Actinoplanes teichomyceticus ATCC 31121: one gene and its partner. The protein of the gene in region 2 binds, or shares a complex with, the protein of the main gene of each other region. Links are inferred from orthologs where the notes say so. Each region holds a gene or a part of one and is shown on either strand. Other genes may lie near its edges. The genes, in order: trxA and ACTEI_RS13900.

Evidence for each region.
Region 1: the proteins of ACTEI_RS13900 (region 2) and trxA are in contact, whole or in part, in an NMR structure (PDB 2IPA), measured with the Bacillus subtilis proteins. The link is inferred for Actinoplanes teichomyceticus ATCC 31121 from one-to-one orthologs.

The regions. Positions count from the first base shown.
Region 1 is NZ_CP023865.1:8,263,356-8,277,760, forward strand. The notes cover bases 4,191-7,080. They hold trxA (thioredoxin), read left to right. Parts: upstream 4,191-5,418; coding sequence 5,419-5,742; downstream 5,743-7,080. Other genes in these bases: ACTEI_RS36535 (hypothetical protein), read left to right, coding at 4,191-4,316; trxB (thioredoxin-disulfide reductase), read left to right, coding at 4,444-5,403; ACTEI_RS36550 (N-acetylmuramoyl-L-alanine amidase), read left to right, coding at 5,846-6,997. Outside these bases: murein biosynthesis integral membrane protein MurJ, read left to right, coding at 1-905; ACTEI_RS36525 (protein kinase family protein), read left to right, coding at 1,104-2,654; RNA polymerase sigma factor SigM, read left to right, coding at 2,743-3,468; more of ACTEI_RS36535, read left to right, coding at 3,465-4,190; ACTEI_RS36555 (GNAT family N-acetyltransferase), read right to left, coding at 7,266-7,916; ACTEI_RS36560 (aminotransferase-like domain-containing protein), read left to right, coding at 8,116-9,426; ACTEI_RS36565 (D-alanine--D-alanine ligase family protein), read left to right, coding at 9,435-10,391; ACTEI_RS38845 (hypothetical protein), read right to left, coding at 10,676-11,443. UniProt on the Bacillus subtilis protein: Participates in various redox reactions through the reversible oxidation of its active center dithiol to a disulfide and catalyzes dithiol-disulfide exchange reactions.
Region 2 is NZ_CP023865.1:3,099,996-3,114,197, forward strand. Bases 3,677-6,363 are described here. They hold ACTEI_RS13900 (arsenate reductase ArsC), read right to left. Parts: upstream 5,382-6,363; coding sequence 4,971-5,381; downstream 3,677-4,970. Other genes in these bases: ACTEI_RS13890 (restriction endonuclease), read left to right, coding at 3,677-3,848; ACTEI_RS13895 (hypothetical protein), read right to left, coding at 4,054-4,428; ACTEI_RS13905 (aquaporin), read right to left, coding at 5,416-6,147; ACTEI_RS13910 (arsenate reductase/protein-tyrosine-phosphatase family protein), read right to left, coding at 6,235-6,363. Also shown: ACTEI_RS13870 (hypothetical protein), read right to left, coding at 1-143; ACTEI_RS13875 (quinone oxidoreductase family protein), read left to right, coding at 154-864; ACTEI_RS13880 (hypothetical protein), read left to right, coding at 1,177-1,794; ACTEI_RS13885 (hypothetical protein), read left to right, coding at 1,913-2,338; more of ACTEI_RS13890, read left to right, coding at 3,285-3,676; more of ACTEI_RS13910, read right to left, coding at 6,364-6,897; ACTEI_RS13915 (ArsR/SmtB family transcription factor), read right to left, coding at 7,049-7,417; ACTEI_RS13920 (NAD(P)-binding domain-containing protein), read left to right, coding at 7,837-9,318; ACTEI_RS13925 (MFS transporter), read left to right, coding at 9,315-10,568; ACTEI_RS13930 (hypothetical protein), read left to right, coding at 11,013-11,273; ACTEI_RS13935 (CsbD family protein), read left to right, coding at 11,943-12,134; ACTEI_RS13940 (KamA family radical SAM protein), read right to left, coding at 12,282-13,652; kdd (L-erythro-3,5-diaminohexanoate dehydrogenase), read left to right, coding at 13,785-14,202. UniProt on the Bacillus subtilis protein: Catalyzes the reduction of arsenate [As(V)] to arsenite [As(III)]. In vitro, can dephosphorylate para-nitrophenyl phosphate (pNPP).

The DNA of each region.
Region 1 (14,405 bases), 5.2 Mb from region 2 along the record:
TGCGCGAGATCGGTCAGCTGGCCGGCTGGATGCTGGTCTACGCCGGGGCCAACCAGCTCGCCGTGTTCCTGGTGGTGCGGATCCTCAGCGACGTGACCGGCAGCGCGGACAGCGCGAGCATCCTGGCCTTCAACTACGTCTTCCTGCTGACCATGATGGCGCACGGCATCGTCGGCGTGTCGGTGATGACCGCGCTGCTGCCGAAGATGAGCGCGGCCGCCGCCGAGGGCCGGTTCGGCGAGGTCAGCGCGGATCTCACCCGGGGCATCAAGCTCACCTCGGCGGCGCTGGCCCCGATCGTGGTGGTCTACGCGGTGCTGAGCGCCCCGATCGCGGTCTTCCTGTTCCAGGGCGGCCGGTTCTCCAACGCCAACGCGCTGGCCACCGGCACGGTGCTGGCCGTGGCGGCGTTCGCGGTGATCCCGCTCTCGATCAGCTATCTGTGCACCTACGCGTTCTACGCGTTGCAGGGCAACAAGACCGTCGCGCTGATCAACGTGGCGGTGGTCGCGGTCCGGATCGGCGCCTACTTCACGCTCGCCGCGGTGCTCAAGGAGTCGCTGCTGGCGGCCGGCATGACCGCGGGCAACGCGATCTCGTACCTGCTCTCCGCGCTGATCTCGCTGACCGTGCTGCGCCGGCGGATCGGCCGGCTGAACCTGGGCACGGTGCTCTCCTCGCTGATCCGGGTCGCGGTGGCCGCCGGCATCGCGGCCGCCCTCGGTCTGCTGGTGCTGCGCCTGCTGCCCGGCGACGGCGAGCCGGCCGGCCGGATCGAGGCGTTGGTCCAGCTCGTGCCGACCGGCGCGGTGATCCTGATCGGTTATCTGGTGGCCGCCACCCTGCTGCGGGTGCAGGAGGTCAGTCAGGTGGTCGGCATGGTGCGCCGCAAGATCGGCCGCTGATTCTGCCCGGGGCTGCCCTGAACAGGCACACTTCCACCGGATTGCCCGGATAACTACCCGTTCGTACCAGCCCGGGGCGGTGCCGCGCCGGGGGACGACCTGCCGGACCATGGCTCAGTACGGGTATGGTCGTTGTCGGCATGTGCTCGGGAGCACCCTGTCCTGAGCACCGAGACATGCACCACCGAGGGAGGACTGGTGACCCAGGTCGGCGAAGGCCACGAAACCGCGGCCGACGAGGCCGGACCGGTCTTGACCTTCGGTGCCCCCGCCGTCGGTGAGATCCTGGCCGAGCGCTACCAGCTCGAGCAGCACGTCAACAACGACAGCGCCGGCCGGCAGGTGTGGCGCGGGATCGACGTGGTGCTGCGCCGGCCGGTCGCGGTGGTGCTCCGGCATCCGGGCGGCGACTCCGCCACCGAGATGCTGCAGGCCGCGGTCGCCGCGAGCCGGGTGATCCACCCCAATCTGGTCGGCGTCTACGACGCCATCGACGAACAGCAGCGGGCGTACGTGGTGCGCGAGTGGGTCGACGGCGAGTCGCTGCGTGACCTGCTCGGCGCGGAGGGCCCGCTGGACCCGGCCCGGGCCATCGCGATCGCGCACTCGGTCGCCGACGCCCTGACCGCCGTGCACGCCACCGGCATGGTGCACGGCAACGTGCACCCGGGCACCACCCTGATCGGCGACGACGGCCGGGTCGTGCTGGCCGACGCCCGCGCCGACGCCGCGGACAGCGTCGAGGCCGACGTCCGGGCGGTCGGCGGGATCCTGTACTTCGCGCTCACCGGCCACTGGCCGCACGCCGAGGTGGGCCGCTCCGCGCTGCCGGACGCCACCCGGGACAGCTCCGGCAACCCGGCCGCGCCGCGCCAGGTTCGGGCCGGCATCCCGGCGTACCTCGACGATCTGACCATGGACCTGCTGGACCGGCGGGTGGCCGCGCCGGCCGCCGAGGCGCTCACCGCCGAGCTGGGCCGGCTGGACGCGGCCGCCGAGGACGAGGAGTTCGAGGACGTCGGCCCGCTCCGGTTCGTGCAGGGCGGCGGCGGCTCCACCGAGCCCGCCCGCAGCACCCGCAAGATCCTGCTCGGGGTCGGCGCGCTGGTGGTCATCGCGGCGATCGGCCTGATCTTCGGCATCCGGGCGATCAACAGCTCGGGCAAGCCCGACCCGTCGGCCTCCACGGTCGCCGGCGCCGGCACCGCCGCGGAACCCGATGCCGGAGGCGACTCCACCGCCGCCCCGCAGAGCGACCCGGTCAAGATCCCGCTGACCGCCGACATGGTGCGCATCGTCGACCCGCCGCGGGGCGAGCGCAAGGACACCGGCGAGGCGAAGTACACCGTCGACGACGACTCGGACACCGCCTGGGAGATGTCGCGGTACGACTCGCCCGACTTCGGCAACCTCAAGGACGGCATGGGCGTCCTGATCCACCTGCCCGAGCCGCGCACGCTCGCCGAGGTGCGCATCGAGGTGTCCACCCCGGGCGCGGCCATCGACATCCGCACCGGCAAGACCGACCCGGGTGACACGTCGAACGGCGACAAGCAGATCGTCAAGCAGTACACGAAGCTCAGCGACACCGACACCGAGGCGATCCCGGGCAACAAGCTGACGCTCTCCGGCTTCGACCCGGACCAGAAGTACCAGTACGTGCTGGTCTTCCTCACCAAGCTGCCGAAGAACGAGGACGGCCCGGGCTACAAGGTCAACGTCAACGAGATCGAGCTGTACGGCTACTGAGCCGCGCATGACCGGCGACGAGGGGGGCGGGGAACCGCCTCTGCCCGGTAACCCGATGGGATCCCGCGGCACCGATCCGATGGCATACATTGCTGGCGTGGCTTCCCGGGACGCACCGCCCGGCGGGACCGGCCCGGGCGACACCGCGCCGAGCGACGCGGAACTGGTGCGCGCGCACGTGGCGGGTGACCCGGAGGCGTTCGGCGAGCTGGTCCGCCGGCACCGCGACCGGCTGTGGGCGGTCGCGCTGCGCACCATCGGCGACCGCGAGGAGGCCGCCGACGCGGTGCAGGACGCGCTGCTGTCCGCCCATCGCGCGGCGGCCCGGTTCCGCGGCGACTCGGCCGTCACCACCTGGCTGCACCGGATCGTGGTGAACGCGTGCCTGGACCGGATCCGGCGGCGGCAGGCGCACCCCACCGTCCCGCTGCCGGACGGCGACCGGACCGCCGGGCGCCCGGCCGCTCCGGAGCCGGCCGCGCCCGCCCCGGACCACGACACCGTGCTGCTGGTCCGCGCGGCGCTGGCCGCCCTGCCGGTCGACCAGCGGGCCGCGATCGTGCTGGTCGACGTGCAGGGGTACGGCGTGGCCGAGGCGGCCGAGATGCTCGGGATCGCCGAGGGCACGGTGAAGAGCCGGTGCGCACGCGGCCGGGCCCGGATGGCGCTGGCCCTGCATGACGTACGCGGCGCGGCGCCCGCCCCGGGTGACCCTCCGCACGACGGGAACCGGACCGGCCGCCGGAACGTCCCATCCAGGTCGGACGCGGTGACGCCGCTGCCGACCGGGCGTGAACGGAGGGACCAACGGTGACGGGCGCCGAGTTCCACGGGGTCGACATCGACCTGCTGGCCGACTATGCCGGCGGCGCCCTGGACGGCACGCCCGAGGCCGAGCGGGTGGCCGCGCTGATCGCCGCCGACCCGGCCTGGCAGGAGGCGTACTCGGTGCTCGCCCCGCAGATGGCGGCGGTCGGCGCGCTGCTCGGCGAGCTGCCGGCGGAGACGATGCCGGAGGACGTCGCGGCGCGGCTGGACGCCGCGTTCGCCGCGGCCGGGGCGCCGGACCCGGCACGGCCGGCGACGGACGCCGTACCCGGAACGGTCCAGGATCTCGCCGGGCGCCGCCGTACCCGCGGCAACCACCGGTGGTTGCGCTTCACCGCGCCGATCGGCATCGCCGCGGGCGCGGTGGCCCTGCTGGGGTACACCCTCGCCCGGCCGCAGACGGCGAGCGAGGACAGCGGCTCGGCGCCCGAGGCGGTGCCCGCGATGGGCGGTGTGATGGTGGCCGCCACCCCGGCGACGACGCTGAACACCGGCACCGACTACTCGCTCGGCACGCTGGGGCAGAGCCGCAAGGGCGGGCCGGAGGCGCCGCTGAGCGCGCCCGACGACATCAGCAGCGCCCGGGAGCCGGAGAGCGCTCTGGCCCGGCTGCGGCTGCCGGACGCCCTGCTGGACTGCCTGACCGCCATCGCCCGGCAGAACGGCGGTGGCGCGATCAGCGCCGAGTCGGTGGACTACGCCCGGTTCGACGGTCAGCCGGCGCTGGTGGTGCAGTTCACCGCGGCGAACGGGCAGTGGATCTGGGCCAGTGGCACGGACTGTGGATTGCCCGGTGGCGGCGCGGACACGCTCGGCTCCGTCCCGGTACGCTGAACGCCGCCCCTCGCGTGAGGTCGGACACGAGCCGGACCGGGGGGAATGGTGAATGCCTAGCATGGCGTTCTAGCGAGCGACGTCGCCGTGCTCAACCGGCGTGGCCCACAGACCTGAGGAGTCGGCAGTGGACGAGGTCCGCAATCTGATCATCATCGGTTCCGGACCGTCCGGATACACGGCCGCGCTGTATGCCGCCCGGGCCAACCTCAAGCCGCTGGTGATCGAGGGTGTCCAGTCCGGCGGCGCGCTGATGACCACCACCGAGGTGGAGAACTTCCCCGGCCACCGCGACGGGATCATGGGCCCGGAGCTCATGGACAACATGCGCGCGCAGGCCGAGAAGTTCGGCGCCGAGTTCATCACCGACGACGTCAGCCGCGTCGAGCTGACCGACAAGCCGACCGAGGCCGGCACCGAGGGCCTCAAGACCGTGTGGGTCGGCGACCAGCAATTCTTCGCCCGCGCCGTGATCCTGGCGACCGGCTCCGCGTGGCGCCCGATCGGTGTGCCCGGCGAGCAGGAGCTGCTCGGCCACGGCGTCTCGTCCTGTGCCACCTGTGACGGGTTCTTCTTCCGCGGCCAGCACATCGTGGTGGTCGGCGGCGGCGACTCGGCGATGGAGGAGGCCACGTTCCTCACCCGCTTCGCCGAGAGCGTGACCATCGTGCACCGCCGGGACACGTTCCGGGCCAGCAAGGTCATGCAGAAGCGGGCGCTCGACAACGAGAAGATCAAGGTCGAGTGGAACTCCGTGGTCGAGGAGATCCTCGGCTCCGACGGCAAGGTCGTCGGCGTCCGGCTCAAGAACGTGCAGACCGGCGACACCAAGGTGCTGGACGTCACCGGTGTGTTCGTGGCGATCGGCCACGACCCGCGCAGCGAGCTGTTCAAGGGCCAGATCGAGCTGGACGACGAGGGCTACGTCAAGGTTCAGCACCCCAGCACCCGGACCAACGTCCCCGGCGTGTTCGCCGCGGGAGACCTGGTCGACCACACGTACCGGCAGGCCATCACCGCCTCCGGCACCGGCTGTGCCGCGGCGCTGGACGCCGAGCGCTTCATCGCTTCATTCGTAGAGCTGTAAGACCGGGAGGTCCTCGTGGGAGCAACCAAGGTGGTCACCGACGCCACCTTCGCCAGTGACGTGCTGCGTTCCGACAAGCCCGTGCTGGTGGATTTCTGGGCCGAGTGGTGCGTGCCGTGCAAGAAGGTCGACCCGCTGCTGGCCGAGATCGCGGCCGAGATGGGTGACAAGGTGGAAATCGTCAAGGTCAACATCGACGAGAACCCGCAGACCGCGATGGCGTACCAGGTCATGTCCGTGCCGACGCTGACCATCTTCAAGGGCGGCGAACGGGTGAACTCGGTGGCCGGCGCCAAGCCCAAGAGCTTCCTGGTCAACTTCATCGAGTCAGCACTCTGATCGTTCTCTGATGCCCCGCGTCCGCACTGGGACGCGGGGCTCTGTTTGTCCGCCGGAGTACGCTCCGGAAGGTCGTCCCCTTCTCGCCCCTAGGGAGTCGTGAGTGCGGTCCATCCGACGCGGAGACACCGGCCCTGCCGTTTCTGAGATCCGGTCGATCCTGGTCGGCCTGGAGATGCTCGCCGACCGCGAGCCGGACCTCTTCGACGAGGCCGTGGCGAACGCGGTCCGTGCCTTCCAGCAGAGCCGCGGCCTGGGCGTCGACGGCATGGTCGGCGACGAGACGTGGCGCGCGCTCGACGGCGCCCGCTGGCGGCTGGGCGCACGCACCCTGTTCCACTCGGTCCCCGACGCGCTCGCCGGCGAGGACGTCCGCGCCCTGCAGGAACGCCTGCTGGAGATGGGCTACGACACCGGCCGGCCGGACTCCGTCTACGGCGCCCGCACCGCCCGTGCCGTCGCCCAGTTCCAGCGTGAGGTGGGTCTGGCTCCGGACGGCTCGTGCGGCCCGCAGACCATGAAGGCGCTGCGCCGGCTGGGCCGCAAGGTGGTCGGTGGCCGGCCGCAGTGGCTGCGTGAGGCGGAGGCGTTCCGGCAGTCCGGGCCGAACCTGGTCGGCAAGACCATTGTGATCGATCCCGGTCACGGCGGTGGCGACGACGCCGGCGTGGTGGTGCCGGACGGGCCGCTGCGCTGGACCGAGGCGGACCTGGTTTTCGACCTGGCGGCCCGGCTGGAGGGGCGGCTGGCCGCGGCCGGTATGCGGGTGCACCTGACCCGCGGCCCGGCGCCGGCCGAGCCGATGAGTGGCGCCGAGCGGGCCGCGCTGGCCAACAGCCTCGGCGCCGACCTGCTCATCTCGCTGCACCTGGACGGGTACCCCTCGGCGGCGGCCGAGGGCGTGGCGACCTACCACTACGGCACCGGCAACGGGCTCAGCAGCACGGTCGGCGAGCGGCTGGCGGCTCTGGTGCAGCGGGAGATCGTGGTGCGGACCGGCATGCACGACTGCCGCACCCATGCCAAGACCTGGGATCTGCTGCGCCTCACCCGGATGCCGGCGGTCCGGGTCGACCTGGGGTACCTGACCTCGCCGGCCGACCGGGAGCGGCTGGTCAACCCGATGTTCCGGGAGCAGATCGTGGAGGCGATCCTGGCCGCGGTGCAGCGGATGTACTTCCCGGTGGAGCGGGACGTCCCGACCGGGTCGATCGACGTGCGCCAGCTGCGGCTGGCCCTGGCCGACCGGGCATAGCGCACTTCGCGCGACCGCGGGGCCGCGACCGCGCGGCACTGCGGGGCACGACCGCCGGGCACTGCGGGCCGCGACCACGGGGCGCTGCGGGGCGCGGCCGCGGGTGCCGCGGGGCGCGGCCGCGACCCTGCGCCGCGGCGGCGCCGCGCGGGATCGGCCCGGGGCTGGGCCGGTGGCCTGCGGACGGGGCCACCGGGGCGTACCGGGAAAGGACGGACCGCGAGGGACGCGGCCCGGCATGGCCGGGGCGGCCCTGAGCCGCGCGGTCCTAGTTCTCGGCCGAGCTGGTCGCCGGCATCGGGCGGAGCAGTTTCTCCGGGCTCATCGAGCCGAGGAGTTTCTCCAGCGCATACTCCACATCCGACTTCCAGGACAGCGCGGTCCGCAGTTCGAGTCGCAGCCGCGGGTAACGCGGGTGCGGCCGGACCGTCTTGAAGCCGACCGACAGGAAGAAGTCCACCGGGGCGATGCAGGCGCCGTCGGCCTCCTCGTCCGGTTTCGCGTCGCCGAACGCCTCGATCGCCTTGATCCCGCGCTTGGTGAGGTCGCGGGCCACTCCCTGCACCAGCATCCGGCCCAGGCCGCCGCCGGTGAACGCGGGCACCACGTGAGCCGTGGTCAGCAGCGCGGCGTCAGCGCTGACCGGGGAGGTGGGAAAGGCCATCGAGCGCGGAACGTAGGCGGGTGGGGCGAACATCACGAAGCCGGCCGGCACGCCGTCCACGTAGGCCAGCTTGCCGCAGGAACCCCACTCCAGGAGGGTCTGGGACACCCAGGCCTCCTTCTCCAACCCCGGGTCACCGGTCGCGCAGGCCCGCTCGGCGGACACCGGATCAAGTTCCCAGTACACACACTGCCGGCAGGACCGGGGCAGGTCCTCCAGGGTGTCGAGGGTGAGATTGACCAGGCGTCGCGACATGGCGAACCCCCTGCGCTGGACTCGGGCGGACCGGTGAGGGAGCACGGTCGCTTGTCCGCGCCCTGGCAAATCGTACGTCTCAACCCTCCTGAACGGGAGCAGGTCGGACAAGAGGCGACCCGGACGGACAGGGTTCATCGGCGCTTCCGCCGATTAGGCTGTCCGGAGTTTCGTCGCTTGAGATCGAGGTGAGAGCCGAATGACCGGTACCACTCAGGACGATTACACCGACCGGTACGCGCGCCGGGTCCGCGGGATGACCACGTCCGAGATCCGCGCCCTGTTCGCCGTCGCCAGCCGCCCGGAGGTGGTTTCCCTGGCCGGCGGTTCGCCGTACATCGCCGCCCTCCCGCTGGACGCGGTCGGCGAGATGCTGAACCGGCTCGCCGCCGACCACGGCGCCACCAGCCTGCAGTACGGCATCGGCCAGGGCACCATCGAGCTGCGCGAGCGCATCTGCGAGGTGATGGCCCTCTCCGGCATCCGCAACGCCTCGCCGGACGACGTGGTCGTCACGGTGGGCGGCCAGCAGGCCCTGGATCTGCTGGCCCGGCTGTTCCTGGACCCGGGCGACGTGGTGCTCGCCGAGGGGCCGACCTACGTCGGCGCACTCGGCGTCTTCCAGGCCGCCCAGGCACAGGTACACCACGTCGCCATGGACGACGACGGGCTGATCCCGGAGGCACTGGAGGCAGCCATCGCCGAGACCGCGCGTAGCGGGCGGCGGGCCAAGTTCCTCTACATCATCCCGACCTTCCAGAACCCGGCCGGCGTGACCCTCTCCGAGGAGCGGCGCGAGCGGGTGCTGGACATCTGCGAGCGGGCCGGGCTGCTCGTGGTGGAGGATGACCCGTACGGGATGTTGTCCTTCGAGGGCGACGCCCCGCTGCCGCTGCGCGCCCGGCGCCGGGACGGCGTGTTCTACTGCAGCACCTTCTCCAAGACCTTCGCGCCCGGCCTGCGGGTCGGCTGGATCCTGGCGCCGCACGCGGTGCGGGAGAAACTGGTGATGGCCAGCGAGGCGAACATCCTGTGCCCGAGCGCGTTCGCCCAGGGCGCGGTCACCCAGTACCTGTCCACCATGCCGTGGCGCGAGCAGATCAAGGTGTACCGGGAGGTCTACCGGGAGCGCCGGGACGCGCTGCTGGACGCCCTCGACGACCTGATGCCGACCGGCACCACCTGGACCCGCCCGACCGGCGGCCTGTTCGTCTGGGCCACCCTGCCGGAGGGCCTGGACTCGAAGGCGATGATGCCGCGGGCAATCGCGGCCCGGGTCGCCTACGTCCCCGGAACCGGCTTCTACGCCGACGGCACCGGCCGGAGCAACATGCGCCTGAACTTCTCGTTCTCGGCACCGGAGCGGCTGCGCGAGGGTGTGCGCCGGCTGTCCGGGGTGATGGAGCAGGATCTCGCCATGCGAGCCGTCTTCGGTGGCTCCGCCACCATCTCGTCCCACCGCCGCCGGGGTCCGGCCACCGCCGACACCCCAGGCCCGGACTTGGCATGATCACCCCTATGGGTACGCGGGACGAGTTGCGGGTGCTGGTGTTGGCGGGCGGTCTGTCGTACGAGCGGGACGTCTCGCTCCGATCCGGTCGCCGGATCGTCGACGCCCTCCGGTCCACCGGCATGACCGCCGAGCTGCACGACGCCGACGTCTCGCTGCTGCCCGCGTTGCAGGCCGACCCGCCGGACGCGGTGGTGATCGCCCTGCACGGGGCGACCGGCGAGGACGGCTCGCTGCGCGGGGTGCTCGACCTGTGCGGCGTGCCGTACGTCGGGGCCGACGCCCGCACCGCGCGGATCGCCTGGGACAAGCCGTCCGCCAAGGCCCGGCTGCGCGAGGAGGGCATTCCGACGCCGGACTGGGTCGCGCTGCCCCACGACCGGTTCTCCGAGCTGGGCGCGGTGGCGGTGCTGGACCGGATCGTGGATCGGCTCGGCCTGCCGTTGATGGTCAAGCCGGCCCAGGGCGGATCCGGTCTGGGCGCCGCTGCGGTCCAGGACGCGGCGGCGCTGCCGGCCGCGATGGTCGGTTGCTTCGCGTACGACTCGACCGCGCTCGTCGAGCGGTACATCCCCGGCACCAGCGTGGCCGTGTCGATCATCGACCTGGGCACCGGCCCGGAGACCCTCCCGATCGTCGAGATCGTCCCCCGGGACGGGGTGTACGACTACGCCGCCCGGTACACCGCCGGCCTGACCACCTGGCACGTGCCGGCCCGCCTCGCACCGGCGGTGGCCGAGCGGGTGTCGTCGACCGCGCTGGCGGCGTACCAGGCGCTCGGATTGCGGGACCTGTCCCGGATCGACGTGATCGTCTCGGAGGACGGGGAACCGTTCGTGCTGGAGTGCAGCGTCTCGCCGGGGATGACGGAGACGTCGCTGCTGCCGCTGGCGGTGCAGGCGGCGGGGGTGGATCTCGGGGCGGTCCTGGGGGCGTTGGTGGAGCGGGCGACCGGGCGGGGCTAGGGCCCGCGCTGGTGGAGCGGGCGGTCCGGTCCGGCTATGGGTGGTCGGTGAGGCGGGCGTTCGCGTGCGCTGATGACGGAGCTGTCATGCCGCCGGGGATTCCTGGAACGGTCGGCTGCGTTCGCTGGAGCCGGCCCGTTTCACGTGAAACGGAGATCCTTGTGCTTCGGTGGCTTCGGCGCGCCGGTTTCGGATCATCGCGCTGAAGCTGCCGCTGCCGTTCGGCCGGTGGCGCCGCGGGAGAGGAATCCCGCTCTTGCGTGGGATCGACAGCCGAGTGCGCTCTAGCGCTCCGAGTCTTCCGAGCCGGCTGCCGTGTTGCCCGTGCTGAGGATTCCCGTACCGGTGACGCCGTGATCGACGGTCACCGGCTTCGGTGGCTCGGCGGAGACGTTCCCGATTCCGGGCGTCGACACCCCGGGATCGGGCTCGGCGCTGCCCCGCTCCGGAACGCCGGCCGGCATCCCGGCGGCACCCGAGCGGGACGACGCGTCCTCCGGGTGGGGGTGAGGGCTCTGCTGACGCGGAACCCAGCCGGCCCCACCGGGAGGGCTGCCGGCTGTCGGGGCGTCGCTGTGGCGTACCCAGGAATCAGCCGCCGCGGCGGCGGCTTGGACATCGCCCAGCGTCGCCGGCCGTTTCGCCTCCTCGCGCGGCTCGTCGGCACCGGTCATCGGCACGTTGAGCGTGGCCGGCGACTCCCACTGGATGTGCGCCGGCTCGGCGTTGGCCTGGCCGCCGAACTCGGCCAGCCAGGCAGCCACCAATGCCAGGTTCTCCCGCCACTGGTGCTCGGGAATGACGGGCAGGATGTCGTCCCAGAGCGAGAGGAAGGTGCCGCGCAGCTGCAACCGGCCGTAGGGCCGGGCCAGGAACCACATGTGCAGGTGGGCCGAGCCGTCGCCCCAGCGGTTGACGTGTACCCGCGCCACGCCGTCGAGTGAGCGGATGGCCCGCTCCAGCCGGACCGTCATCACACCCAGCTCGGCGGCGAGGAGATTCGGAAGATCGCCGAGGTCGAGGTGCGACCGGCACTCCAGGATCAACACCATCGGCAGACCGGTCGGCCGGTCCATCGCCCGGACCCGCCATCGCTCCGAGACCCAGATGTACGCGTCGTCGGGCGTGGCACAGGCGACACAGTCCGCACCGTCCTCGCCGCTGCGCGGCGGCTCCACCTCCACCGGCGGGGCGAGCTTCTTGACCCGCATGTCGCCCTCGAACGGGAACGACGGCCAGCGGGTGAAGTCGGGCAAGGGGGCGGCGTTCTCGGACACGACGTGACCTTAGCCCAGGTCAGGATGGGTTGTCCCGAGGCAAATTCGCACGATCGGGGAGTTTTCGTGGGTGGGCTGGTGGGTGGGGCGGGGCGGGGTCGGTGGTGGGTCCGTCGTCGTGCGTGGCGGATCGAGGTGGTCCTGTGTTCTGACCGGGTCGTGGTCGTGCACGCCCATGCACCGACGCTGTGCTGAGCGTTTTCCGTTCCGCCAAGGCGGCGCGTCGACCTGCAACCGTGCTCCGAGGCGGGCGGGGCGTGTGCCGTCCCGGTGCGGTCCTCGGCGGTTCCTGGCTCACGGCACGCTGCTCGCCATGCAGGAGCCGAGCCGCCCATGGTCCATCGCAGGCGTCCCGGCGTTGCCCGGTCTGGCTGTCGGTCAGGCCGGGGTTGTTTTCGGACGCTGCGAGTCCCATCGGTCCGCCATCCCGCTGCGTCAGAGGCCTACGATCCCGGCCGGCCCTCTTGCTGGTCCGCAAGGTTCCAGGCGATCCTCACCTGATCCCACGATTCGTGCCGTCCCGCGACCAGGCCGTCCCACGACCAGGCCCTCTCGCGACCGCGCCGTCCCGCGCCAGGACGTCCCGCGATCAGCCCGTCCCAGGAGCAGGGCGTCCCGCGATCGGGCCCTCTCGCGATCAGGCCGGCTCGCCGCCCAGCGATCGAGCCGTCTCCCGCTTGCGGGGCTTCAGCCGTCCCGCGATTCGGCTTTCCTGATCCCACGATTCCCTGTCCCACGCTCCGGTCGGCTCCAGATCGAACGCTCTCAGCGGTCCCGACTCGACTTTGTTGGGGCGACGACTGCATCGCTGCGCCGTCGTGACGCCGCCAGGCAACCATCGCGGTTCGCATTGCGCGCCGCTGCGAGGCCGCCAGCCGCGCACTGCCGCAAGCGCGCCGGCCGCGCGTTGCCGCAAGCACGCCCACCGCACGCCCCGTCAGCCCGCCCGCTGCGCGCCGCCGTGATCCCGCCCGCCGCGAGGCCGCCTGCGGCGCGCCGCCGTGGTCTCACTCGCCGCCGCGCCGCACGCCGTCCCGATGTCCTGCGCTCCCGCACCGTCACGGTCACGCTGTCCTGGGCTGCCGGGCAGGCCGCTTGTGCCCGACGTCTACGCCGCTGTGCTGTCGTGCTCGCGCTTCGCAGCTGTGGCGGCCGCCCGACATCGCGTGCCGTTGAAGGCATGCCATGCTCCGTGGCGGTCCGCGGTCACCGCCATCTCTCTGTCCGGAGTGACCGTGGCGTGCCAAGCGTCATCTGGTGTCGCAGCGGCCAACCTATTCGTCGCGGCGGCCTACCACCTCGGCGCGTCATTTCTTGTGGTCGCAGCGCCCATCAGCCTCGCCGCTCCGCCGGGCCGCCGTCCACCGGACCGTCACGTCGCAATCCGGCTACCTCGCCGGACCGCCAGGTCGCAATCCGGCTACCTCGCCGGACCGCCAGGTCGCAATCCAGCCACCCCGCCGGACCGCCACGTCGCAGTCCGAGTGCCCCGCCAAACCGCCACGTCGCGTGGCGGCACGCGCCTGGTCCTCCCCGCGTCGTCACCGCCACCCGCCTCTGGTGCCGGGCCTCGGTCTCGGCGACCGGCTCGGCGCCGTGCGCCGGCGGAAACGCCGTCCACGGGAAGATCCACAGCCCCGTGCGGCCTGAGACCGCGATCCCTCGGCGCACATCGATTTTCGCGCCGATCCAACTACCCGCCGAGCCGCTGCCCGCCGCCCCGCTGGCGCGTCTCGAACCGCTACCTCGCCATCCAACTGGCGCGCATCTTGATGGCTACTTCACCATCCCGTCGGTTCAGCATCCCGCTCACCGTGCGATGCTTCATGGAGTTGCTGCTCTGCCGTCTCGACTCGGACGCCGCCCGCGATATCGCTCAACAGGCGACTGTTGCAGTGGATGCCGGTGCAGCTGTGCCGTCCCAAGGTCACTCTCTCACCGTTGCCGCATAGGCCCGCCGACCACGACACTCCGCGCACCCGCCGCGCGTTGGATCCTGTACCGGCCCATCACCGCTCCTGCGATATGAGCCCTACGCGGCTAGGGAGCATGCGGACGCTTCCGCAGCGATAAGCCCTCGTCGCCACGGTCACGACCGAATGCCGTAATCCATGTGACCCGAGGTTGGCTGTGCCTGACAGCCTGAGTCGCGCAGCCCCACTGGACTCCCCACCACCGTCGCCGGCGAGCTTGCCGTCGGTGTTGAGGTGAGTTCGCTCTGCCGTCGCCAGCCGACCGGTATCCGACCCGCGGGCTCCGACGCAGCGCCCGAAGATGTCGACAACATTCAGCATGCGACCATCCACACACCGATCCCCAAGTTATCCACAGGAGTTATCCACAGGCCGCGCCGTTTCACGTGAAACGCGACGTAGAACGCTTGTGCACCCTGTGGATAGCGCGGTGGACTACCGCTGGCGCATCGGCAGCGTTTCACGTGAAACGGGAGTCACCGCGGCGTTCAACAGTCACAGCACACAGGCTGTGGATAGTGGTGTTCACCCATACTCAACGTCACTACGCCTTGGCCCATCCAGCCCGGCATGGCGGCATGCAGGAAGCCCGGCGGGCCCCGAGAGACGTGCTCCCACGCCCGTGGAAATGATCTCCCCAGCCCACCAGCATTCGCGTACGGAGACCATCGGCCCAACCCACGCGGCTTGCCATCCGATCCGGCCCGGTAGGTCGCCTACTTCGCTTGAGGTCCGACGCGGTGACGATCAACCACTAGATCGTG
Region 2 (14,202 bases):
CTGTGCAGAGTGGCCAGCAGCACGTGGGCGAGCATGTCGGCGTCGAGGTCGGGTCGTTGCCGGCCGGCCAGCCCGGCGATGTGACCGTGCCAGGCCCGGTAGACCGGATGCGCCTCGCGCGGCCCCTGGTCCGCCGAGCTCACCGGTCGCCGGGTGGCCGCGCTCGCCCTGGACGCGTATGCGGAGTGTGCGGTCGCCGACGCGGCGTGGCTGGCGCCTGTGCCGGCGGGGCTCGGCGCTGCCGATGCCGTGATGCTGCCGATGGCCGGTGTGGTCGCGCTGCGCGTGCTGCGCTCGGCCGGCTTGCGGGGCGGCGAGAGTGTCCTGGTGCATGCGGCGGCGGGCGGCATCGGGCACGTGATCGTCCAGCTTGCCCGGGTGCTCGGCGCGGGCCCGGTCATCGGGGCGGCATCGGCGGGCAAGCTCGGCTTCGTCCGGTCGGTCGGCGCCGACCTGGCCGTGGACTACGACTCGGCGGACTGGCCCGAGCGGGTGCGTGCGGCCGTGCCCGGCGGAGTGGACGTGGTGCTGGATGCGGTCGGCGGCGCCGTGCTGCGGCGAGGTGTCGAACTGCTGGCGCCCTCCGGCCGCGCGGTGGTCTACGGCGCCGCCTCCGGTGGGACGGAGGATGTGCCGCCCGCGCTGCTGTTCCCGCTGCGGTCGATCACCGGGTTCAACCTGACGGCCTGGCGGCGTGCCGCGCCGGAGCAGGCCCGGTCCGAGATGGCCGAGGTGGCGGAGCTGTTCGCCACGGGGCGGCTGCGGACCACGGTGCACGCCGAGTTCCCGCTGGAGGAGGCGGCGAGCGCCCATCGGCTGATCGAGGAGCGAACCCATGTCGGCCGGGTCCTGCTCCGCCCGTGAGCCGCCCGGCCGGTCCCCGCGGGCCGACACGGAGACGTCCCGGCCCGCGGGCGGGGCACGACGCGGCATCGAGGGGTCCGGCAGAGGGATCCGACGGCCGCCCGCGGGCGTGGGTCACGACCGACGGCCCCCGCGGGCGCGGGTCACGACCGACGGCGGGCACGCGGGCGCGGGTCACGACCGAGGGCGGGCCGGTCCGGGGGCGTGGATCGGGCCCGAAGGCGGTGGTCCCGTCAGCGGCATGTCCGGCACCGTTTTACAAGATCCACTGACGAGCCTAGAGTTTGCCGCGCGCGGGGGGAGCTGGTCAGTGTGCAGCGCAGGAACATCGGAATAGCCGTCGCGGCGGTGGTCGGCGTCGGCCTCGCGACGGGTGTCGCGCTGTCGCGTCAAGCCGGTGACGGCGCCGGAGCGCCGCCGCTGCAAGCCGGTGACCTGATCGTCGACGAGTCCGTCCCCGAGTACCGGTTGCTGCAGGACGCCCTGCGGATCGATCTCGCCCGGCACGACGGCGAGGCCGAGCATTTCGCCCTGGTGCCGAAGACCCGGCCCCCCGACCTGCTCGGCATGGGCATCGGCTCCGACGGCCCCGACGCGGTGGTGGACGGCTACCAGTTCGGCCGGCAGCGGCTGCACACCCTGGTGGAGCTGTCCGCGCGGCCGACCGACACCTGCGCGGGCATCCGCTCCGAGCGGTCGTCCGCGATGTGCGTCCGCGACGGCGCCCTCACCCACGTCGCCCCGGACGCGCCCGGCCTGCGCCGCGTCACGGTCTACTTCACCGGCAACGTCGCCACCGCACCGAAGGCCGGGGACGCGGAAACGGACCGGGCCCGCTCGTTCTGGGCCGGGGCCGAGATGGTGCCGCTGGACCAGGCGCCCTGGTTCACCGACCTGGTCACGCGGGGCAGGGCCGCGCTGCACCGGTAGCGCATCGGCAAGGCGCTGGCGCCTACGGTTCGGCGGCCGGCGAACCGTTCGGACTCTAACGTGGCGGGGCCCGCGCGCCGCACCCGAGAGGAACGACACGATGCCGGAACCTGGCCGCATGATCGAGCAGGCGGTTTCCCACGCACTACGCCTCGCGCGGAGCTGGACCGCCTGGGAGGGCGTGCCCGTCCCGGCCGGCGACCGGGTGTACACGCCGCACAAGGCGGTCCGGCGCATCACCGACCACCTGATCGACCATCTCGCCGAGGTGGAGGCGCGGCTGGCCGGCGCGCCGACGATCCCGGACCATTGGCACGCGTCGGCGATCACCACGGCGGCCGATCTGGCGCCGTTCACCGAGGAGGATCTCGCCGAGGCGACCAGCCGGCTGACCCGGCTGGCGCAGATCTGGTCGGTGCGGCTGGGCTCGCTCACCCCGGAACAGCTGGACCGGGCGGAGCCGGGCGCGTGGACCATCCGGGAGATCGCCGTGCACCTGTCCGACACGTACTACGCGGACGCGGTCGGCGACCTGCGCCGCTGACCGGCCGGTTGCAGCCGCAGGACCGGTCCAGACCATCCGTTGTCGCGGCTTCGGCGTTGCGGAGCCGGGCGTCGCGGGCTTCGGCGTTGCGGAGCCGGGCGTCGCGGGCTTCGGCGTCGCGGGCCTCGGCGTTTGCGGGCCTCGGCGTCGCGGGCCTCGGTGTTTGCGGACCTCGGCGTTGCGGGCCTCGGCGAGGGCACGTTCCTCGTACCGGAAATGTGACTCCATGATGGCCCCGGACCGGCCAGCTCACGCCGGATCGCACTCGGGGCGGCGCTCGGGTCCGCACCCAGCTCGGCGACGCGGATCAGGATCCCGGCGATCAGCCCGTGGTCCTCGACCAGCTTGGCGATCGTCGGCGCGGGGGCGGGACGTTCCGGCGGTAGCGCGGGGACTCGTCGAGCACCCCGCCACCCAGCATGACCAGTCAACGAGCGCAACAGCGCGTTGCACTACCAACCGGCTGAACGCCGTTCCGTGACGACACGGCGGTTCACCTCGCTCATGCGCGCGCGTACCGCAACCGTCGGGGTCGATGACCGGGCCGCTCCTGGGCGGGGTCGGCCGGTTCGGAAGCGATGGCTTCGACAGCCCGCGCCGTCAGCGGCAGAACCAGCCGCCGGTCATCGACGCCTGCCGCCATCTCGATCGGCTCGGACCGGACCGGGCACACGATCCGTCCCGCGCTCGGAGGCGGATCCATCGCACCCGGCCTGGAGGCGGCGAGTGCAGGGTCATCCGACGACGGCAGCGGACCGGCCGGGGCGGGCCCGTGCGCCGCCCTCGATCCGGCGTGCTCCGCGGTGCGACGAACAGCGTCGATGTCCTTCTGTCGTACCCGTTGTTTACCGTTCGTGTGCGTCAGTATGCGAAGTGTGGGGCTGAGGGGGTTCGGGTGGCTCGACGTAGGCGCCGGAGAAAGGGCAGGATCAGCGATGGTGCCGTGGTGGCCGGGGCCGCCGGTGGTGTCCTGGCTGTCGCGATGCTGGTCCAGGTGGTCCGGGAGCATCCGGTCCTGACCGTCGTAGTGACCGGGCTCGTGCTGGCCGCCGGCGGGGTGTGGGCGTATCTGCGGTGGTCGGCGATGAACCGGCTGATGAGCTACGAGCGCGACGTCGCGGTGACCGACCACATGAGCGGTCCGGATTTCGAGCGCTACGTGGCCCGGCTGCTGCGCGACAGCGGCTGTCGCGGCGTGCGGGTCAGCGGCGGCGCCGGGGACATGGGCGCCGACGTCACCGCCCGGACTCCGGGCGGCCGACGCCTGGTCGTGCAGTGCAAGCGCTACGCCGGGAACCTGTCGAGCCCGGACGTCCAGCGCTTCGCCGGCACCGCCCGCGACATCCACGGCGCGGACATCGCCCTGTTGGTCACCACCGGCCGCCCGACCGGTCCGGCCCTGCAGATCGCCCGGCGATGCCGGATCACGCTGGTGGACCGGCCGGCCCTGGCCCGCTGGGTCGCCACCGGAGTCGCGCCCGAGGTCCTCGACGACCGCGCACGACGCTGAAGAACAGCATCAGCGGGAACCCGAGCCGGAAGTTCCGGATCGCGGCGCGCGGATCGGGCGCTGTGACCGCTGAGGCGAACACTCCCCGCCCGCGCGGCTGCCGGGACGGCCCGCAACGCGGCCGCGCTCACCCGTGCCCCGGGGCTGCGGCAACCGGCTTCGAACAGGCGGGACCTATGAGGCCCCGCCCTCCTGCCGTCGACCGTCAGCCGTTGGCGAAGTACAGCGTCAGTCCGGGGCAGGGTCGGTTGCACGACGCGTAGGCGGTGTAGTCGGAGTAGACGTTGGTCCGCCAGACGTTCGCGTTGTTCCAGATTCGTTCCGTGACGACGACCTTGCCGTTGTGCACATCCGTCACGATCAACAGCCAGGCCTGATCCGTCGGGGCGCCGGTCGTGCCGATGTGGAACACGTTCGATCCGGCGAGATCCAGCGTCTGGGTGATGCAGTCGCGGTCGACGCCGTCGTACTTGACCTGGCAGGTCTTCTGGTTGAGGGCCAGTGCCGGGTCGGCCACCGTCATCGCTGCGGCCGTTGCGGCGAACGTCATGACGGCCGCGAGGCCGGGTCTGATTCGCATCCTGCTTCCCTTCGTCGAAAGGTGCTTGCGGCTCCGGGAAGGCCAAGGGCCGGAGTTGTTCACCAGCCCGTTCCGCGGTGCACGAAGCCGGGCCGGCCGCCGGCCGGACGTGGCCACCCGTCGCCGTCCTTCGATCGAACCCGGTGAATCTCGATCGCGCAAGGGCGCGGACAGCACGCCGGCAAGTCAGCGCGACATGCGCACGCCTGACACCAGAGAAAAGGACCTGTTGCGGGGCCACCGGATCGCTCCGAGACGCGGAACGCGGCCTCACGGCGTGTGCTTCCGGGCGGACGCCGTGACGACCAACGCCACGGTGGCGATGAGAGCGGAGTATCCGCCGCAGAAGGGCTGGAACGGTCCGCCCGGCGGGGTCCGGCCGCGCTGACGCGGCACCCTGTTCTCTGAACCTGTCCCCGCCGGTGCGGTGGCCGTCTCGGCCGCGTGCTGTGCACCCTTCCGGGCGATGGTGTTCGAGGCCGTACGTTGTCTGAACTGCCGCGAGGGCCAGCCAACCCTGCGGCAGTTCAGCGCCGCTGGGGTCAGGCTGCTGGAATCAGGTCGGCGAGCAGCCCCTCGATGCGGCTCCTGATCTCGTCACGGATCGGGCGCACGGACTCGACACCCTTGCCGGCCGGGTCCTCGAGCTTCCAGTCCTCGTAGCGCTTGCCGGGGAAGACCGGGCAGGCGTCGCCGCAGCCCATGGTGACGATGACGTCGGATTCGTGGGCTGCGTCCCAGGTCAGCTTGGTGGGGGTCTGGTCGGTGATGTCGATGCCGACCTCGCGCATGGCCTCGACCGCGGCCGGGTTGACGGTGTCGGCGGGGGCGGAGCCGGCGGAGCGGACCTCGACGCGGTCGCCGGCGAGGTGGCGCAGCCAGCCGGCGGCCATCTGGGAGCGGCCGGCGTTGTGGACGCAGACGAACAGGACGGTGGGCTTGGTGTCGCTCATGGTGTTCCTCGCGGTGGTAGGGGTGAAAGCCCGCTCAGGGCGCGGCGGCGGGGTGTTCGACGACGATGTCGTCCGCCGTCCTGCCGGCGTCGGGGTACAGGGCCAGCAGCAGGCCGACGCCGGCGAGCAGGCCGACGAGTTGGAAGCCGACGAACCCGGGCACGGAGCCGGGGGCGATGCCGGCGAAGGTGTCGGTGAAGGCACGGCCGATCGTGACGGCCGGGTTGGCGAAGCTGGTGCTGCTGGTGAACCAGTACGCGGCGCCGATGTACGCGCCGACCGCGGCCGGGGCGACCGCGGCTCTGCCGGACCGGCCGAGCGCGAAGATCAGCAGAAGCAGGCCGGTGGTGGCGACGACCTCGCCGAGCCACAGGTGGCCGGCGGCGCGGTCCTTGGTCGAGAGCGTGACGGGGGCGAGGTCGAACATCAGGTTCGCCAGGATCGATCCGCCGATCGCGCCCAGGGTCTGGGCGACCGTGTAGCCGGCCAGGTCAGTGCCGCTGATCCCGGTGCGCCCGCGGCGTCCGAGCCACCAGTCGGCGGCGGAGACGACCGGGTTGAAGTGGGCGCCGGAGATCGGGCCGAAGGTGAGGATCAGCGCACCGAGCGCGAAGGCGGTGGCGACCGAGTTCTCCAGCAGCTGCAGGCCGACGTCGCCCGGCGACAGGGTGGTGGCCATGATGCCGGAGCCGACGACGGCGGTGACCAGCAGTGCGGTGCCGAGGAACTCGGCCAGCAGCCGTCGCCAGAGTGCGATGGAAGGCATGGAAGGTACAAGCTCCGGTCTTGGGTGCGGGCAGGATCGACCCACCCGGCGGTTCATCCGGCCGGGCGGGTCCGGAAGCGGGAGAGGTCAGTCCATGACGGCGCTCGGGTACGCGATCGGCGCGATCCGTTCGATGCGGCCGGCGAGGTCGGTGTAGGCGGCCTCGAACGCGTCGTCGGTGTCGACGCGGACCGGGTCGGGCACCGACCAGTGCAATTGCGGGCGCACCGGGCTGGTGAGGTCTTCGTGCGCGTTGTCGCAGACCGCGATGACCAGGTCCCCGTCATGCACCACGTCGCGGACATGGGCGGTGCGGGCCGGGTCCAGCCGCAGGCCGTGCCGGTGTGCGACCGTGACGGCGCGGGGGTGGACGCGGCTGGCCGGTCTGGTGCCGGCCGAGGCGGCGGGGCCGCCGACCCGGTCGCGCCACAGCGCGGCGGCCAGCTGGGAGCGGGCCGAGTTGTGGGTGCAGACGAACACCACCCGGTCGGCGTCGCGCAGCGGCGGCGGGGTCAGGCAGGCCAGGGCGGCGGGCTGTAGTCGCAGGTAGGTGCGGCGCCGATCGCCCTCGGAGCGGGTCCGCGCGATCAGGCCCGCCTCGTGGAGCACCTTCACGTGGTGGGCGACGAGATTGGTGGGCATACCCAGGTCGGCGCCGATCTCGCCGGGGGAGGCGTCGCCGAGGATGAGCGCGTCCACGATCGCCAGCCTCGCCGGGTCGCCGAGCGCGGCGTGGATACGTGCTCTCACCCGCAGCAAGGAAAGGTCGCCGTTCATTGACTCAATACTGGCTGAGCTTCTTTGTCGAGGCAAGCCGCGACCGTGGATGAGCGGCGGACCCGGGGCTCCGGCCGCCTCCGATCCGCTTCCCGGTGGATCTGATCCGAGCCGGCGGGCGGTGTCAGGCGGTGACGGTTCCGCCGACGGCGAGCAGGGTGGACAGCTGTCGCATCAACTCCGGCCGAGGGCGGTAGTAGACCCAGCTGGCGCGGCGCTCGCCGTCGATCAGTCCGGCTTCGCGCAGCACCTTCAGGTGATGCGAGATGGTCGTCCCGGAGATCGTGAACGCCGGGGTGAGGTCGCAGACGCAGATCTCCCCGTCGGGCGCCGAGGCGATCATCGACATCAGTTGCAGCCGGATCGGATCGCCCAGCGCTTTGAACGCCTGCGCGAGGGTGGCGGCGGCGGGGGCGGGGATCCGCTGTTGCGCCATCGGCGGGCAGCAGGGCGTCTGCGGTTCGGCGGGTGACACGACCGGTGGTTTCGACATGCGTCGAGGTTGACAGATGTCGAAGCCGCGTGCAACCGTGGATTCGACAGTCATCGGATTCGACATTTCTCGAATCCGGGTGCGGTGGGTTCGACGGACCCACCGCCCAGCCCGACCTTCACCTCAACGAGGAGTACCCCGCGATGAGTAGCGACGCTTCCAGCACCGCCCCGACCGCCGCCGGGCAGGACCTGTGCTGCGGCACCGCCGAGCAGGCCGCGGCCGCTGACGCCTGCTGCGCCCCGCAAGCCAAAGCGGAGGCGGTCGCCGGAGGCGCCGCCTGCTGCGGCCCGACCGATCAAGCCGCCCCGACCCACGCCGAACCCGAGGCCGGTTGTTGCGGCCCGGCCACCACGGTCAGCGCGGTGGAGCTGCTTCCCGCTCCCGCGGTCCGCGCCGAGGCCCTCGGTGCCGGGCGGCTGCCGGTGGTGGTCATCGGCGCCGGCCCGGTCGGGCTGGCCGCCGCCGCTCACCTGCACGAGCAGGGCGTCCCGTTCCTGGTGCTGGAAGCCGGCGACCAGGTCGGCGCGTCGGTGCGGCAGTGGTCGCACGTCGGCCTGTTCAGCCCGTGGCGCTACGACATCGACGCCGCCGCCCGCCGCCTGCTCGACGCCGCCGGGTGGGCCGCGCCGGACGACGAGGGTCTGCCCACCGGCGCCGAGCTCGTCGACACCTACCTGCAGCCGCTGGCGAAGCTGCCGGCCATCGCCCCGCACCTGCGTCTCGGCGCCCGGGTGACCGCGATCAGCCGCCTGGGCGCCGACCGCGTGCGCACCGCCGGCCGCGCCGACCTGCCCTTCGTGGTACGGCTCGCCGACGGCACGGAGGTCACCGCCAGCGCGATCATCGACGCGTCCGGCACCTGGCGCACCCCCAACCCGCTCGGCGTCAACGGGCTGCCCGCCCACGGCGAGCCCGAGGCCGCCGATCGGATCGACCACGCCCTGCCCGACGTGCTCGGCGCCGCCCGCGCCGCCCACGCCGGCAAGCACACCATCGTCGTCGGCTCCGGGCACTCGGCCGCCAACACCCTGCTCGACCTGGCGCGGCTGGCCGAGACCGAACCCGGCACCCGGATCACCTGGGCCGTGCGCGGCGGCTCCGCCCAGCGGGCGTTCGGCGGCGAGGGCGCCGACGAACTGCCCGCCCGCGGCGCGCTCGGCTCGGGTCTGCACGCCCTGGTCGACACCGGCAAGCTCACCCTGGTCACCGGGTTCGGCGTGCACACCGTACGCCGCGACGCGGACGGCATCACCCTGGTCGCCGCGGACGGGCGCACCCTGACCGCCGACCGGGTGGTGTCCGCGACCGGCTTCCGGCCCGACCACAGCATCACCGGTGAGCTGCGTCTGGACCTGGACCCGATCCTCGGCTGCACCCGGATCCTGGCCGACCTGATCGACCCGAACCAGCACTCCTGCGGCACCGTCGCCCCGCACGGCTACCGCGAGCTGGGCCAGCCGGAGCCGGACTACTACGCCGTCGGCATGAAGTCCTACGGCCGCGCGCCGACGTTCCTGATGGCCACCGGCTACGAGCAGGTCCGCTCGATCGCCGCGGCCCTGGCCGGCGACTTCGCCGCCGCCGACGACGTACGGCTCGACCTGCCCGAGACCGGGGTGTGCAGCTCCAGCGTGGTCGCCGAGAACGCCGCCCGCGAGGTCGCGGCCCGTTTCGGCCTCACCCCGGACGTGCCGGTCGCGCTGGCCCACGCCACCCTGGCGGTGCTGCCCACCGCGGCCAGCACCGGCGACGCCGTCCGGGCGGCCGCCGACCGGATCGGCCTCGACCACGAGACCGCCCTGCAGATCGCCGCCCTGGCCGACCGCTCCGGTGCCCTGCCCGGCGTCACCGGGTTGATCAACCTCACCAGCTCGGCCGGTGGCAGCTGCTGCTCGTGAACCGGCCTACCGGCACACCGGTGCCCGCCGACCCGCCGGTCGGCGAGCACCGCCCGCCCTTCCCGCCCAGCAGCCGGATGCTGGTGACCGCGCTGGCGATCACCCAGACCATCGGCTACGGCACGCTCTACTACGCGTTCGCCGTGATCCTCGTCCCGATCGCCGCCGACCTGCACACCTCCGCCACCGCCGTGACCGGCGCGTTCACCGCTTCGGTCCTCGCCTCGGCGGTGCTGGCCGTGCCGATCGGCCGCCGGCTGGACCGCCACGGCGGCCGCGCGCTGATGACCTGCGGCTCCCTGCTCGGGACCGTGCTGCTCGTGCTGTGGTCGCACGTCGAGCAGGTGTGGCAGCTGTACGCGGTGCAGCTCGGGATCGGCGTCGCGTCGGCGGCCAGCCTCTACGAGGCCGCCTTCGCCGTGATCATCGCCTGGCACCAGCCGCGGCAACGGTCCTCGGCGCTGCTCGCGCTGACCGTGGTCGCCGGCTTCGCCAGCACCATCTTCCTGCCCCTGACCGGGTGGCTCACCGACCAGCACGGCTGGCGCACCGCCCTGCTCGTCCTCGCCGGCATCCACGCCGTCACGGGGCCGCTGCACGCCACCGTCGTCCGGCGCCCACCATCAGCAGGCCCGCACACGGTCACCCGGCACCGCGACGCCGGCACCCGGGCGGTCCGCGCCGCGCTGGCCGATCGTGGCTTCTGGCTGCTGACCGCCGGGTTCACCGCCCACACCACGGCGACCAGTGCTTACACCCTGCTGCTGGTCGCCGCCCTCACCACCTGGGGCCACCCGCCCGCCTTCGCCGCCACCATCGCCGGCCTGCTCGGCCTCCTGTCCGTCGCCGGACGGCTGATCACCACCGGCCTGCAACGCCGCTACCGGACCACCACCATCACCGCCGGCGTCTTCGCGCTCCAGGCCGCCGCGGCCCTGCTGCTGCCGGCCGTCGGCGCCACCACCGGCGGCGCCGTCCTGGCGGTCGTCGGGTTCGGCCTCGGCTTCGGCGTGGCCACCATCGCCAAACCCGTCATCCTCGCCGAGCGCTACGACACCCGTCGCTACGCCACCCTCGCCGGCATCCTGGTCGCGCCGATGGCCCTGGCCAAAGCCGGCGCCCCGTTGGCCGCCGCGGCCCTGCACGCCGCCACCAGCTCCTACACGCCGGTCCTGGCGATTGTCGCCGCCTGCTGCGCCGTTGCCGCCATCGCCATCGCCGTCTGCTCCCGGCCCACCGCACAGCCATGAGGGCGGCTCGCCGCGGGCCGGCACCACCCGAAGGGGTGCGCTGGCCGCCGCTACGGCCGGAAAAGACCGTCGCCGGTCAAGGCGAGGGGGCCGGGGCCGGCGGGCGCGGGGTCGATCCGGAGCAGGGGCCGCCGGGCTGGCCCGGGCCCGCGTCGAGGCTCGGTCAGGTGCCCGGGGGACCGGTCCCGGAGCTCCACGTGTGCGGTCGGGGGAGCGCGCCGACGGTCACGCCGAGCACGCTGGAGCGGGCGTTCGAGCGGGGGCTGACCCGGCCGCGCTCGGCCGGGGGAGGGTCTCCGGTGGTGATCGGTCCGGATCGGCGACGCCGGTCCAGGGCCGGTGACAAGGTGCCGGAGTGTGAGGCCGCTATTTCTCCTCCCGGGTCGTTGTACGGCTGGGGCCACGCTGGCTCGGGCCGGCCGTGCGACCCGTCAAACGACCAAGATGGAGGAGAACGAGATGGAACCTGATGTCAGCTTCGGAGCCTGGCTGTCCCTCCAGACCGGACGTCATGACCCGGTGGGCGACCTGGCCCGCGACTTCCTCGGTGACGACGGCTGCGGCCGATGCTTGCACCTCGCCGAGGATGCCGAGTTCATGCAGGTCCAGGATGTGGCCGCGAGCATGGCCGAGCACCGAGCCGCCCAGCCCGCGTTCGATGCCTTCAACCTGGCATGCGCCGAGTGGACCGGCCGCCTGCCCTGACGATCTTCGGTGGTGATCAGCGAAACCGGCGGCAACACCGGTCAGGCCCGGCAACGCCGGTCAGGCCCGGCAACGCCGGTCAGGCCGGGCGGCGCCGGTCAGGCCGGGCGGCGCCGGTCGCGCCCGGCGGCACCGGGCGGGGGCCGCTCGTGCCGTCATGCGGCTGACCAGCGTTCCCGTTGGCTCGGGCGGGCAGCGGACGGGAGGCCGGCAGCGCTGCCGGATGGCCTGCATGCTGGGGTGAAGCATCGCCGCGTTCGCGGGCGGTGGCCGTCGCCTGCCGTGCCACGTCTGCGCGTGCTGCTTCGTCGCGTTCGACGATGGCCGGGTCCGGGCATGGCGGAGTTGTGCCCCGGCACGCGGGGCGACGCTGCGCTCGGGCACGGGCGGTGGCGGCACGCCGGTGGAGGTCATGAGCCGCGCCGCGGTCACGCCCGCCGGGCGGGAGCCGGCCGGCGGCGCCGGACAGGATCACGATCGGACGCGCAGTCCCTGGGACGGCGCGTGGTGGGTGTGCCGTTTCGGAATCGTGCCCGGCGGGCACACCCGGAAAGGCACCGGCGGGAACGTTCTACGGTGCGGCACCGGCGGGCAGGTCCCGCGGTGCGGCATCGGCGGGCACACCACCGATGCGGCACCAGAGCCATGACGACCACGGAGGGTTGACGAATGAGCTTCACCGACAAGGTCAAGAACAAGGCCGAGGAGCTGGCCGGGAAGGCGAAGCAGGGGGTCGGCGAGGCGACCGACAACCCGCGCCTGTACGCCGAGGGCGAGGCCCAGGAGGGCGCCGCGCACGCCAAGCAGGCCGGCGAGCACGTCAAGGACGCCGGCCGCGATGTGCGCGACGCGCTGAGCTGAAGGCGCGCGCGGCGCGCTGAGTCCGGAACCGCGCGGCGCGCTGAGTCCGGAACCGCGCGGCGCGCTGAGTCCGGGACGTGCGGGACGCGCTGAGCTGGATCGGAACAGGTGGGCCGGGGGCCCCGGCCGCGGCCGGGGCCCCCGTTCTCACACCGGTACGGCGGTGGCGGCCTGCTGCTTGCGCCACCAGTCCTGGCCGGTCTTCGGCAGCGTGTCGATCGGGTCGTAGTACTCGTACAGCTTGGTCAGCGCCTCGCTGTCGTCCTTCTCGAGCGAGGTGCGGTAGTTCTTGGTCCAGTACGAGATGCCGTGCTCGCGGTCGTACTCCGCGACCATGTGCACCCAGCGCTTGCCGACGAACGGCACGTCGCACACGAGCCGGGGCGTCGCGTACCCCGGCAGGTAGCCCATCAGGTCGTGCTGCAGCTGCTGGGCGTGCCACACCGGCACCCGCCAGTGCTCCGCGTTCGGGATCATGTCGCACATGTAGAAGTAGTACGGCAGGATGCCGGCCTCGCCCTGCAGCGCGAAGCACAGGTCCAGCAGGTCCGCCGCGGTGGCGTTCACCCCGCGCATCAGCACGCCCTGGTTGCGCACGTCGCGCACGCCGACCTCGAGCAGGGTGCGCACCGCGCGGGCGACCGTGGGGGTCAGCGAGTTCACGTGGTTGACGTGGGTGTGCACGGCCAGGTTGACGCCGCGGCGCTCGGCGGTGACCGCGACCCGGTGCATGCCCTCGACCACGTCGTCCTGCAACCAGTGCTGGGGCAGCCCCATCAGCGCCTTGGTGGCCAGCCGGATGTCGCGCACGGTGGGCACTGACAGCAGGCCCATCAGGTAGGCCTCCAGCTGCCGCCACGGCACGTTGGCCACGTCGCCGCCGGAGACCACCACGTCCCGGACGCCGGGGTGCGCCTTGAGGTAGTCCAGGTGGGCGGCGTACCGGTCGGCCGGTTTCTGCACCAGTTTCAGCTTGGCGACCGCCGGGGTGCTGTTGCCGACCAGGTCCATCCTGGTGCAGTGCCCGCAGTACTGCGGGCAGGTGGACAGCAGCTCGGCGAGCACCTTGGTGGGGTAACGGTGGGTGAGGCCCTCGGCCACCCACATGTCGTGCTCGTGCAGCGAGTCGCGGGTCGCGTACGGATGGGACGGCCAGTCCAGCTGGCGGTCGGTGGCCACCGGCAGCATGTAGCGGCGTACCGGGTCGGCGTAGAACGAGGCGGTGTCCGGCACCCGGTCCGGCACCATCGTGTTGAGCATCTGCGGGGGGATCAGCATCGACATGGTCGCCAGCCGCTGCTGGTCGGTCTCCAGGTCGGTGTAGAACGCGTCGTCGAGCAGGTCGCCGAGCACGGAGCGCAGCTGCTTCACGTTCTTCACGCAGTTGGCCCGCTGCCACTGGGCGGACTGCCACTGCCCGGCGCTGACGTGGCGCCACCCGGGGAGCCGGGTCCAATCCGGCTCGGCCAGCTCGCGCCGCTGGTACTCGTAGGGCTGTCCCGTGTCGAGATCGGGCACCTGGTCCTCCCCTGGCTCGGCTGTACAGGCTCATCAACGTACTGGAGAATCTTCGGTCTAGAAACCCAGGCTACGAAAGATTTACGGTGTACCGGCGGTCAGAGGCGATTGTTTAACGTGAGGGGGCTGTTGATGGCGGGTTCGGTGGGTCTGGCACGGGTGCTGGAGCCGGCCGGGGTGCTGCCCCAGGCGGCCTGGCGCCTGGACGCCTCCCCTGAGATCGGCCCGGACGAGGTGCGCATCCGCGTGCAGCGGCTCAACCTCGACGCGGCCAGCTATCGGCAGCTCGCGCAGAAGCACGGCGGCGACGGCGCGAAGATCCGGGCCGAGGTGCTGGCGATCGTGGCCGAGCGCGGCAAGATGCACAATCCGGTGACCGGCTCCGGCGGCATGCTGATCGGCGTGGTCGAGCAGGTCGGCCCGGACTCGCCGCTGCCGGTCGAACCGGGCGACCGGGTGGCCACCCTGGTGTCGTTGACGCTGACCCCGCTGCGGATCACCGACGGGCTCGCCGGCTGGGACGGGCTCAGTGAGCAGGCGCCGGCGGACG